Regions from separate parts of the Nonomuraea sp. NPDC049400 genome, predicted to be linked through region 2. Evidence: riboswitches for the same ligand, from Rfam matches in the RefSeq annotation. Region 2 holds a riboswitch; the other holds the start of a gene.
The links. Region 2 has a riboswitch for guanidine ahead of ACIBVN_RS44440 (DMT family transporter). Riboswitches for the same ligand answer to the same signal wherever they lie in the genome.
Positions count from the first base shown of each region.

Region 1: another riboswitch for guanidine. It lies ahead of ACIBVN_RS27680 (MBL fold metallo-hydrolase); the one in region 2 lies ahead of ACIBVN_RS44440 (DMT family transporter).

Region 1 is NZ_JBITMP010000018.1:58,368-65,471, forward strand. Features, by position in the region: gene ACIBVN_RS27665 (LysR family transcriptional regulator) at 1-828, shown strand, start outside; gene ACIBVN_RS27670 (phosphotransferase family protein) at 1,171-2,028, shown strand; gene ACIBVN_RS27675 (hypothetical protein) at 2,199-2,435, opposite strand; gene ACIBVN_RS27680 (MBL fold metallo-hydrolase) at 2,506-3,348, opposite strand; guanidine-III (ykkC-III) riboswitch at 3,398-3,465, opposite strand; gene ACIBVN_RS27685 (NUDIX domain-containing protein) at 3,775-4,806, shown strand; gene ACIBVN_RS27690 (amidohydrolase family protein) at 4,839-5,693, shown strand; gene ACIBVN_RS27695 (enoyl-CoA hydratase-related protein) at 5,732-7,104, shown strand, end outside.
Region 2 is NZ_JBITMP010000043.1:8,276-15,379, forward strand. Features, by position in the region: gene ACIBVN_RS44415 (alpha/beta fold hydrolase) at 1-320, opposite strand, end outside; gene ACIBVN_RS44420 (PadR family transcriptional regulator) at 392-934, shown strand; gene ACIBVN_RS44425 (GNAT family N-acetyltransferase) at 913-1,377, opposite strand; gene ACIBVN_RS44430 (hypothetical protein) at 1,453-1,902, shown strand; gene ACIBVN_RS44435 (VOC family protein) at 1,905-2,300, opposite strand; gene ACIBVN_RS44440 (DMT family transporter) at 2,332-2,646, opposite strand; guanidine-III (ykkC-III) riboswitch at 2,679-2,737, opposite strand; gene ACIBVN_RS44445 (class I SAM-dependent methyltransferase) at 2,763-3,572, opposite strand; gene ACIBVN_RS44450 (acyl-CoA dehydrogenase) at 3,663-5,468, shown strand; gene ACIBVN_RS44455 (hypothetical protein) at 5,678-6,268, shown strand; gene ACIBVN_RS44460 (MBL fold metallo-hydrolase) at 6,322-7,104, shown strand, end outside.

The DNA.
Region 1 (7,104 bases), on a different contig from region 2:
CTGATCGGTGCCCCGCTCGTCGTCCCCTCCGGCCGCGGCATCCGTCTCACCAGGGCGGGCCGTACCCTGGCCGCCGCCTCCACCCGCGCCCTCACCGCGATGGCCACCGCCGCCCGGGAGGTCCGCGAAGAGATCGACCCCACCACCGGCCGCGTCGTCCTGGGCTTCCTCCACCTCCTGGGGCGCACGCTCGTGCCGTCCCTCATCGCCGGTTTCCGCGAGCGCAACCCCGGCATCCGCTTCAGCCTGGTCCAGGGCTCGCGCCAGGACATGCTGGAAGCGCTCCGCGAGGGCGCGATCGACCTGGTGTTCGTGGCCCCCATGCCCCTGGACGACCCCGAACTTGCCAGCACCCCGCTCGCCGACCAGGAGCTGGTGCTGTCCGTGCCACCGTCCCACCGTTTCGCGAACCGGGCGCGGGTGCGGGCGGCCGAGCTGGCGGGGGAGGAGCTGGTGATGTTGGAGCACGGGTACGGGCTGCGTCAGATCACCGACGACCTGTGCGCGGCGGCGGGGTTCGAGCCGAGGATCGCGTTCGAGGGGCAGGAGTCGGAGACCGTACGGGGGCTGGTGGCGTTGGGGCTCGGCGTGGCGATCCTCCCTCGCTCCACCCCGAGGGCGGTCCGCTCCCAGTCCACCTCGGGCGTGGTGGAGATTCCGCTGTCTCCGCCGATGTTCAGGACGATCGGGGCGAGCTGGTCCAAGGGGGCGCGACTGACGCCGGCTGTACGTGCTTTCCGGGACCATGTGTGCGCGGGCACCACCGACCTCGGCCCCGGCTTCCGCCCAGGGCCGAGGCGTTCTCATGTTGTGAAACCGAGTAGCTGAGGGCCGTCGGCGGGGTGGCTGCGGTAGTGGTCGGCGGCGGCGATGTCGGTCCAGCCGATAGCCCATGGGTGGACTGCTCGTGGTGGCGGAGGGTGCAGGCAGTGAGCGCGGCCAGGTAGGTGCAGGCGGCGGCAGAGCGAGCAAGTAGTTCCGCAGCAGACGGCATATCGGACACAATGGCCAAGATTGCCCAAACACACGTGAGGACTGATGGAGAGCATCACCAAGAACCGGCAGCCGCTCGAGACGATTCGCGCGATGGTCGCCCGTGCCTACGGGCCGGAGCAGGTGCCCGACGCCGATGAGGACTGGATCGGCGAACTGGGTCACGGCTGGTTCAACGTGGCCTATCGGATCCGGCTGCGATCCGGTGCGCAGGTCGTACTCAAGATCGCGCCGCCGCCGGACGTCGAGGTCATGACCTACGAGCGCGGAGCCATGGGGACCGAACTGGCGGCGCTGCGGCTGATCCAGGAGAACACCAAGGTTCCGGTGCCGGCGGTCGACTACGCGGATCAGACTCACGAGCTGTGCGACGCCGACTACTTCTTCATGGCGTACGTCGACGCGGACAACCTCAACGTCATCCGGAAATCGTTGTCGCGGGCGCAGCTCGACGCGTACGACGAGGCTCTCGGCGCGATCACCCGCGAGCTGAACCAGATCCGGGGCGCGGCCTTCGGACCGCTCGCCGGGCCGGGCGAGCGCAGCTGGCGGGCGGCCTTCCTACGGATGATCGAAGAGCTCCTGGGTGACGGCGAGCGGCGCGGCGTCAACCTGGGCTATGGCTATGACGTCGTCCGCCAGGTCGTGGCCGCCCATGCGGATGCTCTGGACGAGGTGACCGAGCCCCGGTTCGTCGAGTGGGACCTGTGGGCCGGCAACTGCATGGTGCGCGATGGAGAGATCATCGCGATCCTTGACCACGAGCGGGCGTTCTACGGCGATCCGCTGATGGAGTACGGTTTCACCGCGAGCGAGTTGAGCGCTTTCGGGGACTCGGCTGCGTTCATCCGCGGCTACGGCCACGAGCCGTTCACCGGCAGCGAGCGGGTCCGCCGCCGGCTCTACAACCTTTACCTCGTCCTCGTGCAGGTCATCGAGACGAACTTCCGGGCACACACCAGCACCGAGCAGTACGACTGGGCGTGTGCACGCCTGCGCGAAACCATGGCCATGCTCGACGAGCGCGCGCGTTGACGGGGGCCGCGCGCCCGCACCCTCCGCTCGACGCCACCGCCGCCCTCGGCACCGCTCAGCTCGGGCGGCTGCTCTGGCACACTTGCTCGCAGACCGCGCTGCCTTGGCGAGCGTGTGTTCGGCGCCGATGAAGCCGTGGGCGCACACGCCGAGTGCTCTGCCGGTCGGGGTCAGGTCAGCGAGGTTGAGCTCGTACCCGTAGGGGCCGTCTGGCCCGCGCTGTTCGCGGACGGCGTCGATGAACACGGTTTCGGGGGTACCGATGTGACGGGCCAGCGCCCCACGTCCCAGGCCCCGACGTCGGCGCCCATGACGACGGCGAAGGGGTTGCCGAGCCCGTTGTGCGGACCGCGGATGTCGACGAAGGCCGAGCCGAACACGACGGAGGTCCGGTGCGGCAGCGTCACCGGCCGGTCCGTAGGCATCGTGGCCGGGACGAGGTCGCATCAGGCAGGAGGTCCGATGCGTTCGTGCGGCTCATGGGTTTGGCCAGAGGATGAAGAGGGGGTAGGCGCGCCGGCTGGGCCGGTCGCCGATCTCCTTGATCGCCGCACGGATCTCGTGCAGGTGCCCCGTGGTCAGCTGCAGTGGGGGCTCGTCGGGCTGGTAGGTGGTGCGGACGGGGTAGTCCACGCCTGGCTGCCGGGTCATCTCGATGTGGCAGCCGAGCACGTGGGTGACCGGTCGGCGGTCGGAGAAGTCGATCAGGCGGTCGATGGTCCGGGCGAAGGCCGGCCAGTCCTGGATGTAGAGACGGCCCGGGTAGACCGTGTCGCCGGTGAGCAGGAACCCCGTCCACCGGTCGTAGAACGTGACCGCCGCCTCGTGGTGGCCCGGGGTGGCCAGGCACTCCAACACACGGCCTCCCAGGTCGACCTGCGCCACGGCGCCGGGATCCTTGCTGAACCCGAAGTACTCCCAGGCGGTGACCAGGTCCCCGCCGACCACCGTGGTATCGGGGCGGTCGGTGAACTGATCGTCGCCCGCGATGTGGTCGCCATGCGGGTGGGTGTGCAGCACCAGCAGGTGGTACTCCTCCCGGGGGTGGCGGCGGAGCCAGCCGTCAACGAGCTCATCGACCACCCGGCGCAAGGGGAAGAACTCGGCGGATGCCGTGGCGCCGGTGTCGATCAACACCGCCCGTGCGTTCCCGAACAGCAGGAACAAGAAGGGCGCCTCATAGTTGATCGCCATGTTCTGCCGCAAGATGAACGTGTGCTCGTCGTACGCGTGGACCTGGATGTCCGGATCGGTGTTGTGCTTGGCCGACGGTGAGCCGTGAATCCACCGGACATCCAGCGCACAAGGCCGTGGAGTCACTCCAGTAAAATCGATCAAGGGTATGCCTGCATCCATGACGTCTCCTGCGCGTGCGTCGTCTTTGCAGGCCGGGTACGGCGCACATCTCGTCCGGGGCAAGCGCTTACACGCTTCCACGGGGAAGGTACCACGACAGCGATCAGCCACTCTGCGCCGCCGTGGATCGTCCTGGGTGCCTCAAGCGGGTATGGCCCGAACACGGCCGTACTGCCAACCCGCTTCCGCCCCGCCACGCCTGGACGTTGACTCCGCACTCCTGCGCCTCGCGTAGAAGTGGCGGCGTGGCCGATCCTCGGAGAAAGGGGAGCCAGGCACGCGAGAAGAAGACGGGACGGGAGAAGAGGCCGGGTGGCGGTCGTCGGTGGAGCGCATTGGGGGAGCGGCAGCGGGGCATCGCACACCCCGGACGGGGCCAAACTGGTGGCCATGACACACGATGGCGACGCGGGTGTGCCGGGGTCGTTGGCGAGGGTGCTCGCGGACGTGGCGGCCGAGCGGGCGGCTCAGGACGCGAGATGGGGCATGCAGATCCTGCCCGATGGGACCGGGGACGAGGGGACGGTGGCCGAGTCCGACCGCGCCAGGCGTGAGACGGAGGCGGCGGCTGCGGAGGGGACGCTCACGTGGAGGCACATCCTGGCGGAGGAGGTGCTGGAGGCGTTCGCGGAGACGGACCCCGAGCGGTTGCGAGCCGAGCTGATCCAGGTGGCCGCCGTCGCGGTCAAATGGACCCAAGCCCTCGACCGCCGCCCACTTCCACGCTCGTCATCGGCCCTGCACCAGGTGCCCGAGCCCGGTGACCATCCGCAGCCGCCCGCCTCGACCGAGGCGTCCACGTCGGTTCATGAGCCCGCCTCGACCGAGGCGTTTACGTCGGTTCATGCGCCCGCCTCGACCGAGGCGTCCACGTCGGTTCATGCGCCCGCGTTGGCACAGGTGTCCGGTTCGCCGAGTGGAGACGGGCAGCGAGGACCATCGCCAGACAACCGGATCCGCGAGAGCACCCTTGTCGAGGCAACGCCGCGGCAGCGCTTCCGGGCCATCGTTGACGTGCACGTGCTCCTCCTCCGCGACACTCACGTGCTGCTCGGCAGGCGCGAAGGCACCGGTTACGGCGACGGTCTGTGGCATCTGCCCTCGGGTCACCTCGAGGCGGGAGAGTCGGTGACGGAGGCAGCTGTCCGCGAGGCGAGGGAGGAGCTGGGGGTGAGGATCGACCCGGCCGACCTCGCGTTCGCCCACGTCATGCACCGTGCCCCCGAACGCATCGGCCTCTTCTTCGCCGTCCGCAAGTGGACCGGCGAGCCGTACAACGCCGAGCCGGACAAATGCTCGGAACTCGCCTGGTGGCCCTTGGCCGACCTGCCCCGAGACACGATCGGCTATCCGGCGGCCGCCATCGCGAACGTCCTGGACCAGGTCCCCTTCGCCCTGCACGAATGGTCTACAAATCATTGATGACGCGATAAGTGCATGTATACAGTCGGGGCATGCTCGACGGACGACTGCTGGTGGACGCCCACCTGCATCCAGCCAGATTGTCCACGCTCAAGCCCGCCTGGGCGCGGTGGGCCGAGCGGTACGGAGCTCCCGGGTGGCGGTCGGCGTTCGACGAGGACGGGGTGGTCGTTCCGGCAGCGTTCGACGAACTGCTGGAGGGCGAGGGCGTGGACCGGGCCATCCTGCTCTGCGAGTACAGCCCCAAGGTCACCGGGATCCAGCCGGTCGAGGACCTGCTGCCGATCGTCAAGCACAATCCGGACCGGTTCGCGTTCCTGGCCAACGTCAACCCGCACCTGCACTACCCGATCGCCGCGGAACTGCTGAGACAAGTGGAACTCGGCGCCGTCGGGCTCAAGATCCACCCGGTGCACGGCGGGTTCTCGGCGGCGGACCCCATGCTGTATCCGGCGTACCAGACCTGCGTCGAACGCGGCCTGCCGGTCGTGGTGCACTGCGGCACCAGCACGTTCCCCGGCTCGACCAACGCCATGGCCGCGCCCGAGCTGCTCGACCCCGTCCTGCGCGACTTCCCCGAGCTCACGGTGGTGCTCGCGCACGGCGGGCGAGGCTGGTGGTACGACCAGGCGGCCTTCCTCGCCCTCATGCACGAGAACGTCTGGATCGAGTTGTCCGGGCTGCCACCGGCCCGGCTGCCCGACTACTACCAGCGGTTCGACCTGCGGCGGCTGGCCCGCAAGTTCGTCTTCGCCACCGACTGGCCCGGCGTGCCCGGCATAGCGCGCAACGCCCGCGCCCTGGTGGACCTCGGTCTCGACGACGACACCCTCGCCATGGCCCTCGCGGGCAACGCGCTGCGCATCTACTTCAAAAGCACTACATAGTCTTGACGTCCCTAGCGGTCGCTGTTGAACTTGGAGGCATGACCGGACACCCAGACGTGTCGTTCGACACCGATCCGAGCCGGTACCGCCACATCCGGCTGGAGGTGGACGGCGAGATCGCCAGGATCGTGCTCAAGGTCGACGAGAGCGGCGGCATCGTCCCCGGGTACGACCTCAAGCTCAACTCGTACGACCTCGGAGTGGACATCGAGCTCCACGACGCGGTACAGCGCCTCCGCTTCGAGCACCCGCAGGTCCGCGCGGTCGTCATCACCGGAGGGCTGGACAAGGTGTTCTGCGCGGGAGCGAACATCCGCATGCTCGCGCAGTCGTCACACGCCTGGAAGGTGAACTTCTGCAAGTTCACCAACGAGACCCGCAACGCCATCGAGGACGCGACCGCCCACTCCGGGCAGACGTACCTCGCCGCCATCAACGGCACCGCGGCCGGGGGCGGCTACGAGATCGCCCTCGCCTGTGACCGGATCATCCTGATCGACGACGGCTCCACCGCCGTGTCGCTGCCCGAGGTCCCGCTGCTGGGCGTCCTGCCGGGCACGGGCGGCCTGACCCGCCTCACGGACAAGCGCGGCGTCCGCAAGGACGTGGCCGACGTGTTCGCGACCCGGAGCGAGGGGGTGCGGGGGCAGCGCGCGGTGGAGTGGAAACTCGTCGATGAGGCGGTGCCGCGCAGCAAGTTCGAGGAGACCGTACGCCGCCGCGCCGCCGAAGCCGCCGCCCGCTCCGACCGCCCGGCCACGGCCGCACCCATCCCCCTGCTCCCGCTCCGGCCCGACGGCTACGTGTACTCGACGGTCAAGGCCGAGCTGGAAGACGATCACACGGTCACCATCACCGTGTACGGCCCTGAGAAGGGCGGCGGGGCCGTTCATGCCGCCGGCGGACTCGATGATCTCAAGGGTGGCGAGGCCGTCGGTGGTCGCGGGCTTGGTGGCGGTGACCGCGGTGGTCGCGGGCTCGGTGGCGGCGGCCGCGGTGGTCATGGGGTCGGTAGCGGTGACCGCAGCGATGGCGGGCTCGGTGGCGGCGACCGCGGTGGCGGTGGGCTTGGCGGTGGTGAGGTTGCTGATGGGGTGTACGAAAGCAGCCCTGGCCGGGCCGTCGACGAGGACCACTGGTTCTTGCGGATGACCAGGGAGCTCGACGACCTCATCCTGCGCCTGCGGACCAACGAGCTCGAGCGTGGCACATGGGTGATCAGGACCGAAGGGGACATCGACGCGGTCCTGGCGTACGACGTCGAAAGCGACGAGTGGCCCTACGGCGAACTGAAGCACTACTTCAAGCGGACGTTGAAGCGGCTGGATGTCACAAGTCGTAGCCTGGTCGCGCTCATCGAGCCGGGCAGCTGCTTCGCCGGGCCGCTGCTGGAGCTGGCCCTCGCCTGCGA
Region 2 (7,104 bases):
ACGCGGTAGTGGGGGGCGAGGCGGTCGAAGAGCGGGCGCCAGGAGCACACGGTGCCGCGGCGCTCGTATGTGATCACCACGCCGACGGAACCGGTGCCCCCGATGATCCCGGGCATGCCGCCGTCATAGGTGAAGATCTTGCCGTCGTTCTCGTGATAGCACCCTGAGACGTTGGGGCCGGTGGGCGGCGGTGTGCTCACTAAGACGCTCGTACTGGGGACGGCGGAGCTGCTCGAAGCGGGGGCCGCCCCCGTGGTGCCCCCGCTCCCGCATGCGGTCAGCGCCACCATGAGTCCCAGGACACCGACGAACCCGCGCATGACCGCCCCCTTCCCGGCAAACTATGTCATAACTGACATAGTTGTAAAAGCACTTTATCCTTGGGCAAACCATGACCTCAACGCTCGGATTCGCGATCCTCGCTGTGCTCGCGCGCGGCGACCGCACGGGATACGACCTCGCCGCGGCCATGCGGCGACCGGTCGGCTACTTCTGGACGGCCGGACACAGCCAGATCCACGCCGAGCTGCAGAAGCTACGGACGGGCGGGCTGGTCGGTTTCGAGGCCGAGCATGGGCCTGGGCCGCAGGGCAGGAAGGTCTACCACCTGACGGCCGAGGGCATGCGGGCGCTGCGCGAGTGGGTCACGCAGCCGCCGCGCGAGCGGCCCGAGCGGGACGAGCTGGTGCTGAAGACGTACGCGTCGTGGCTGGCCGAGCCGGAGCTGGTCAGGCGGATGTTCGCCGACCAGCTCGCCGCACACGAGGCGCGGCTGGCCGAGTACGAGCGGCAGGAGGCGTCATTCGACGGGCCACCCGCGTTCGGCGATCCCCGGTTCGGCAACTACGCGACGTTGCGGTGCGGACTGAGCTACGAGCGGCACCGGGCCGACTGGTGCCGGTGGATGCTGGCTCAGCTCAGCGAGAGCTTGTAGCCCACGTGGGAGGCCGTGAAACCGAGGTTGTCGTAGAAGCGGTGCGCGTCCGTACGTGACTTGTCGGAGGTGAGCTGCACCATCGCGCAGCCGCGCTCCCGTGCCCTGTCCACGGCCCACTGGATCATCCGGCGGCCGAGGCCCTGGCCGCGGGCGGCGGCGGCGACCCTGACGGCCTCGATCTGGCACCGCTCCGCGCCCAGCCGCGACAGCCCGGCCAGGTACGTGAGCTGCATGGTGCCCACCACCTCGCCGTCCTGCTCGGCCACGATCAGCTCGTCGTACGGGTCGGCGTCGACCCGCTCGAACGCCGCCAGGTAACGCTCGTCATGCGGGTCGCCCTCGCGCGTGGCGCCGAGATGGTCGTCGGCGAGCATCGCCACGATCGCGGGCACGTCCTCCTTGCGGGCGGGGCGGAAGAGCACTTTGTCTGTTTGCTGCATGTCCGAATGATGTCAGGGACGGCTCAGGGTTCGTCCCCGATGCCCCCGGGTGTCCGGAAATGCAGCATGGATGACATGAACGAAATCAGCCGACGCGATGAGATCTCGCTGTCGGGTGCCGCGCTCCGCGGCGCCCCTTGGAAGGCCGCCGCCATCGGCGGCGGCGCCGTCACCGCGGCCAGCTTCGGCCTGGGCCTGATCACCGGCGGTGGTGATCTGGTGTGGGCGCTGGGCCTGGGCATCAGCCTGTTCGCCCTGATCGCCGCGATCGGCGCGGTCGCCAAGCCGGAGGAGGGCGACCGGGTGACCCGCCAGGCCAGGCTCTGGTCGTTGCGGCACCCGTGGCGGTTCGCGCTGTTGCCCGCGGGCATCACGGCCGTGCTGGACTATCCGGTGCAGCTCGTGCTCGACGGCGAGGGGGTCTTCGGCTCGGCCGTGCACGCCCTGTGGCACGGCGCGCTGGTCTACCTGATCGCCGGCGTCCTGACGCTCGTCATGCAGGGTCGCGCCCGATCCGCCCGGTGAAGTCAGTGCGTGGGGTCAGCCTGCGCCTCCCTCTCCGCCTGACTCCGGCACACGCAGAACTCGTTGCCCTCGGGGTCGCGCATGATCACCCAGCCGGTGCCGTCGGGCTGCCGCTGGTCGTCGAAGACGGTCGCGCCCAGCCCGATCAGCCGCTCGACCTCCTGATTACGGGTCCTGCCCGCGGTCCCGTTGACGTCGAAGTGCACCCGGTTCTTCACGGTCTTGCCCTCGGGCACGCGGACGAACAGCAGGAACGGGTCCTGCTCGGTGCGCAGCATGACCTCGTCGTCGCCCGGCTTGTCGCCCTCGCCGAGTGGCAGCCCGGTGGCCTTGCTCCACCAGCTGGCGATCTCGTACGGGTCGGCGGCGTCGATGGTGACGGCGTGGATTTCGATCACGCAGCCACCTAAGCCGGAGCGGCCCGCGACGTCAAGCGAGAACCCGCAGCCCGACGACCCCGACCAGGATCAGCGCGATCGAGATGAGGCGCGGCAACGAGACCTCGTCCCCCATGGCGATCATGCCGAGCACCGCGGTGCCCGCCGCGCCGACGCCGGTCCAGACGGCGTACGCGGTGCCGACCTCGAGGGTTCTGAGCGCGTACGAGAGCAGACCGAAGCTCAGCACGGCCGTCGCGAGGAACGACAGCACCCACCACACATTGCTGAACCCGTTGCTGAGCTTGAGCGAAAGGGCCATGGCGACCTCGAAGACGCCGGCCAGCACGAGGACGATCCACGCCATGATCGGAACTCCCTTGGGACGAGGCTGTTGCGGATGCGTCGTCTTGGCGTTCCGGGTACGGCGCGTCTCGTCCGGGAGCTGTCAGCTCATCAAGGAGAACGCGCCGCTCAACGGGGTCATTCCCACCAGATCGTGACCCACCGGTCGCGGGGCACCGGCCACATGCCCAGCTCCACCACGGTGTCCGCCACCTCCTGCGCCCTTGACGGGTCGAGGCACACCCGGCGGCACACGCTCGCCGCCAGCTCCTCCAGCGACGTGAATCGTTCCAGCGGGGCCTCCCGCTCCTCCACCTGCACCGCGAAGCCGAGCGCCGCCACCAGCGCCACGCAGTCCTCGGCGATGGGCCGCACCGGCCGGTCCACCCCGTGGAAGTGCTGCCACAGCGGCGTCATCCAGCTCATCGGATGGCGGTGGGGCAACTCCAGCACCACCCGCCCCTGCGTGCGGTCGTCGAGTGCGCGCAGGAAGTCGGCCAGGTCGGGGACGTTGTAGACCACGTGCGCGGCGACGGCGACGTCGACCACGGGCACCTGATCGGCCACGTCGGGCCAGCGGCCCTCGATCGCCGTGACCGGCACCCCGAGCTTCTCCGCCCTGGCCGTCAGCCCCTCCAGCATGGGGGCCGAGGTGTCGACCGCGTACAGGTGGCCGATGCGCTCGTGCAGCGGCAGGGACGCGGCGCCTGGACCCGAACCCACGTCGAGCAGCGTGCCCTTGTCCGGCAGCGCCTCGAAGAGCCGGGTCATGGTGGGGCCGTCGTCGGGCTCGGCAAGCGCTCTGTCGGTACGGGCGCCGAACCGCTCGGGCGAATGGCCCCATGGATCAACGGGGGCCTTGGCCATGATCGCGGGTGGAATGGCCCAGGAATCCAGGCGCTCTCGCCATCTTGCGGCGAGTTGTTCGGCGTCCATGGAGAGCAGCATGCCATGCATAGCACGGGTTACCCGCGGGTAGCATTTCAGAGTAAGGTTACTCGCCAGTACAGAAACCTCGGTTCAAGGAGATCGACACCCATGGGCCACTACAAGAGCAACGTGCGTGACCTGGAGTTCAACCTCTTCGAGGTGTTCGGTAGGCGCGAGATCCTCGGCACAGGGCCCTTTGCGGATGTGGACGAGGATGTCGCCCGCGGCATCCTGGACGAGGTCAGCAGGCTGGCCACCGGCGTCCTCGCCGAGTCCTTCGAGGAGGGCGACAGGCACCCGCCCGTGTTCGACGCGGCGACCGGCTCGGTGACCCTCCCTGATGGCTTCAAGAAGTCGTACAAGGCACTGGTCGACGGCGGCTGGGCGAACCTCGACCTGCCCGCCGAGCTGGGCGGCCCCGGCATCCCGAGGAGCCTGGCCTGGGCCACGGCCGAGCTGGTGCTCGGTGCGAACCCGGCGCTCTACATGTACGGGGCGGGACCCAACTTCGCCTACACGCTGTGGAAGGTCGGCACGCCCGAGCAGAAGCGCTTCGCGGAGCTGGCCATCGAGCGCGAGTGGGGCGCCACGATGGTGCTCACCGAGCCGGACGCCGGATCCGACGTGGGCACCGGGCGCACCAAGGCGGTGCGGCAGGAGGACGGCAGCTGGCACATCGAGGGCGTCAAGCGCTTCATCACCAGCGCCGAGCACGACATGGCCGAGAACATCTTCCACCTCGTCCTCGCCCGCCCCGAGGGCCACGGTCCCGGCACCAAGGGGCTGTCTATGTTCCTGGTGCCGAAGTTCCTCGTAAACCTGGAGACCGGCGAGCTCGGCGAGCGCAACGGCGTCTACGTCACGAACGTCGAGAAGAAGATGGGCCTGAAGGTCTCCACGACGTGCGAGCTCACCTTCGGCGACAAGCACCCGGCGGTCGGCTACCTCGTGGGCGACGTGCACGAGGGCATCAGGCAGATGTTCATGGTGATCGAGCACGCCCGCATGATGGTCGGCACCAAGGCCATCGCCACGCTCTCCACCGGCTACCTGAACGCGCTGGAGTACGCCAAGTCACGCGTGCAGGGCGCGGACCTGACGCGGATGGCCGACAAGACAGCCCCGCGCGTCACCGTGACACACCACCCGGACGTGCGGCGCGAGCTCATGCTGCAGAAGTCGTACGCCGAGGGCATGCGGGCCCTGGTGCTCTACACGGCCACGTTCCAGGACACCCTCCTCGTCAACTCGGACGACCGGCACGCCCACGACATGAACGACCTGCTGCTGCCCATCGTCAAGGGCGTCGGCTCCGAGCGGTCGTACGAGCTGCTCTCCCGCTCGCTGCAGACCCTCGGCGGCTCCGGCTACCTGCAGGACTACCCGATCGAGCAGTACATCCGCGACGCCAAGATCGACTCCCTGTACGAGGGCACGACCGCGATCCAGGGCCTCGACCTGTTCTTCCGGAAGATCCTGCGTAACCAGGGCGCAGCGGTCGGGTCGCTGCTGGCCGAGATCGGCGAGTTCGCCGCCTCGGAGGCGGGCAACGGCCGGCTGAAGGAGGAGCGCAAGCTGCTCGCCGAGGCCGCCGCCGAGGTCAAGGCCATGGGCGACACCATGGCGGGCTGGGCGCTGTCCTCGCTGGAGACGCCCACCGAGGTCTACAAGGTCGGACTGAACACCACCCGGCTCCTGCTCGCGCTGGGCGACCTGGTGATCGGCTGGCTGCTGCTGCGCCAGGCCGAGGTGGCGCTGGAGAAGCTGACCGAGGGCGAGGACCCGTTCTACCTGGGCAAGGTCGCCGCGGCCTCGTTCTTCGCCAAGACCGTGCTGCCCCGGCTGGCCGCCGAGCGGCGCGTGCTGGACGCCACCGGGCAGGAGCTCATGGAGCTCCCGGAGGAAGCCTTCTAGTGCCCTGAGTCAGGAATCTGATCGTCAGTCGCCGGCCCAGGCGGGGCTCATCCGCCAGGGCCGGCGGGCCCGTCGGACAGAAAGCGCAATCCGGCGTGTCCTTCCTGGACAGACGGCAGCCAGGGGCGATTACCTAGCGTTACTGTCTGGATGCGGATGGTTATCCTCCGCATCCAGACATTTCGCAACAGCCATCGAGGAGATCGCTCATGTTCAGGAAACCACTGCGCTCCCTGCCCGCTGACCTCGCGGCGGCCTCGCTCCTGGCCATGATGGCCCTATCTGTCGCGACGCCGGCATCCGCTTCTCCGTCGGAAAACAGGCGCGCGACCAATGTCACCGCGCTCGACTACAACAGCACCGGCTGGAGATTCCTTCAGGTGCCTGCCACGACCGACGTACCGGAGTTCGCCGGCCGGTACTTCGACGACAGTGCGTGGTCGACCGGACAGGCGGGCTTCGGCACTACCAACGGGACCTGCTCGTGGAACAACTCCATCAAGGTCAAGACACCATGGGCCCTGAACAGCGACATACTGCTGCGCCACTGGGTCCACCTGCCGCGGGATGCGCAAGAGGTCCGAATCCAAGGGACGGTGGACAACGATGCGCAGGTCTACCTGAACGGTCAGCTGCTGCAAACCGTCAAGAGCGGCAACTGCAACGCCGGCGCGATCGACGTCGTCGTTCCGGCGAAGTACCTGGACTGCAACAACCTGCTCGCCATCCGCGGACATGACTACGGCGTGGCGAGCTATTTGGACGTCCGCGTCACCTACGTCAAGCCCAGCCCGGCCTGATGCCCTAGGGTCCCTCGGTGCCGTGACGGGACCCGTACGGGTACCGTCACGGCATGAGCTCCAGTACTCATGACCACCCCCTGGCACCTCCTCGCGTCGAAGAGGTGTCCGACGGCGTCTACGCCTACGTCCAGCCCGACGGGAGCTGGTGGATCAACAACACCGGCTTCCTGGCCGGGCGGCGCGGCGTGATCTGCGTCGACGCCTGCTCGACCGAGCGCCGTACGCGGGCGTTCCGCGAGGCCATCAGGAAGGTCACCGACCGGCCGATCACCACGCTGATCAACACCCACCACCACGGCGACCACACGTTCGGCAACTGGCTCTTCCCCGAGGCCACGATCGTCGGCCACGAGGGCGTGCGCGAGCAGATCCTGGCCGAGGGCGTCCCCACGTACCTGCCCGCGTGGTCGCCCGAGGTCGAGTGGGGCGAGATGCAGGTGACGCCGCCGTTCCTCACCTTCACCGACCGGGTCACCGTGCACTCCGACGACCTGCGGTGCGAGGTCAGGCACGTCGGCCACGCCGCGCACACGACGAACGACTCGTACGTGTGGATTCCCGAGCGGCGGCTGCTGTTCTCCGGCGACCTCGTGTTCAACGGCGGCACGCCCTTCGTGCTCATGGGCTCGGTGGCCGGGGCGCTGGACGCCCTTGACCAGCTCAGGGCGCTGGGGGCGGAGACGGTCGTGCCGGGGCACGGAGAGGTGTGCGGGCCGGAGGTGTACGACCGGGTGGCGGCCTACCTGCGGTTCGTACAGGAGATCGCCGTGCGGGGCCGGGCGGCGGGGCTGTCGCCGCTGGACGCGGCCAGGGAGGCTGATCTGGGCGAGTGG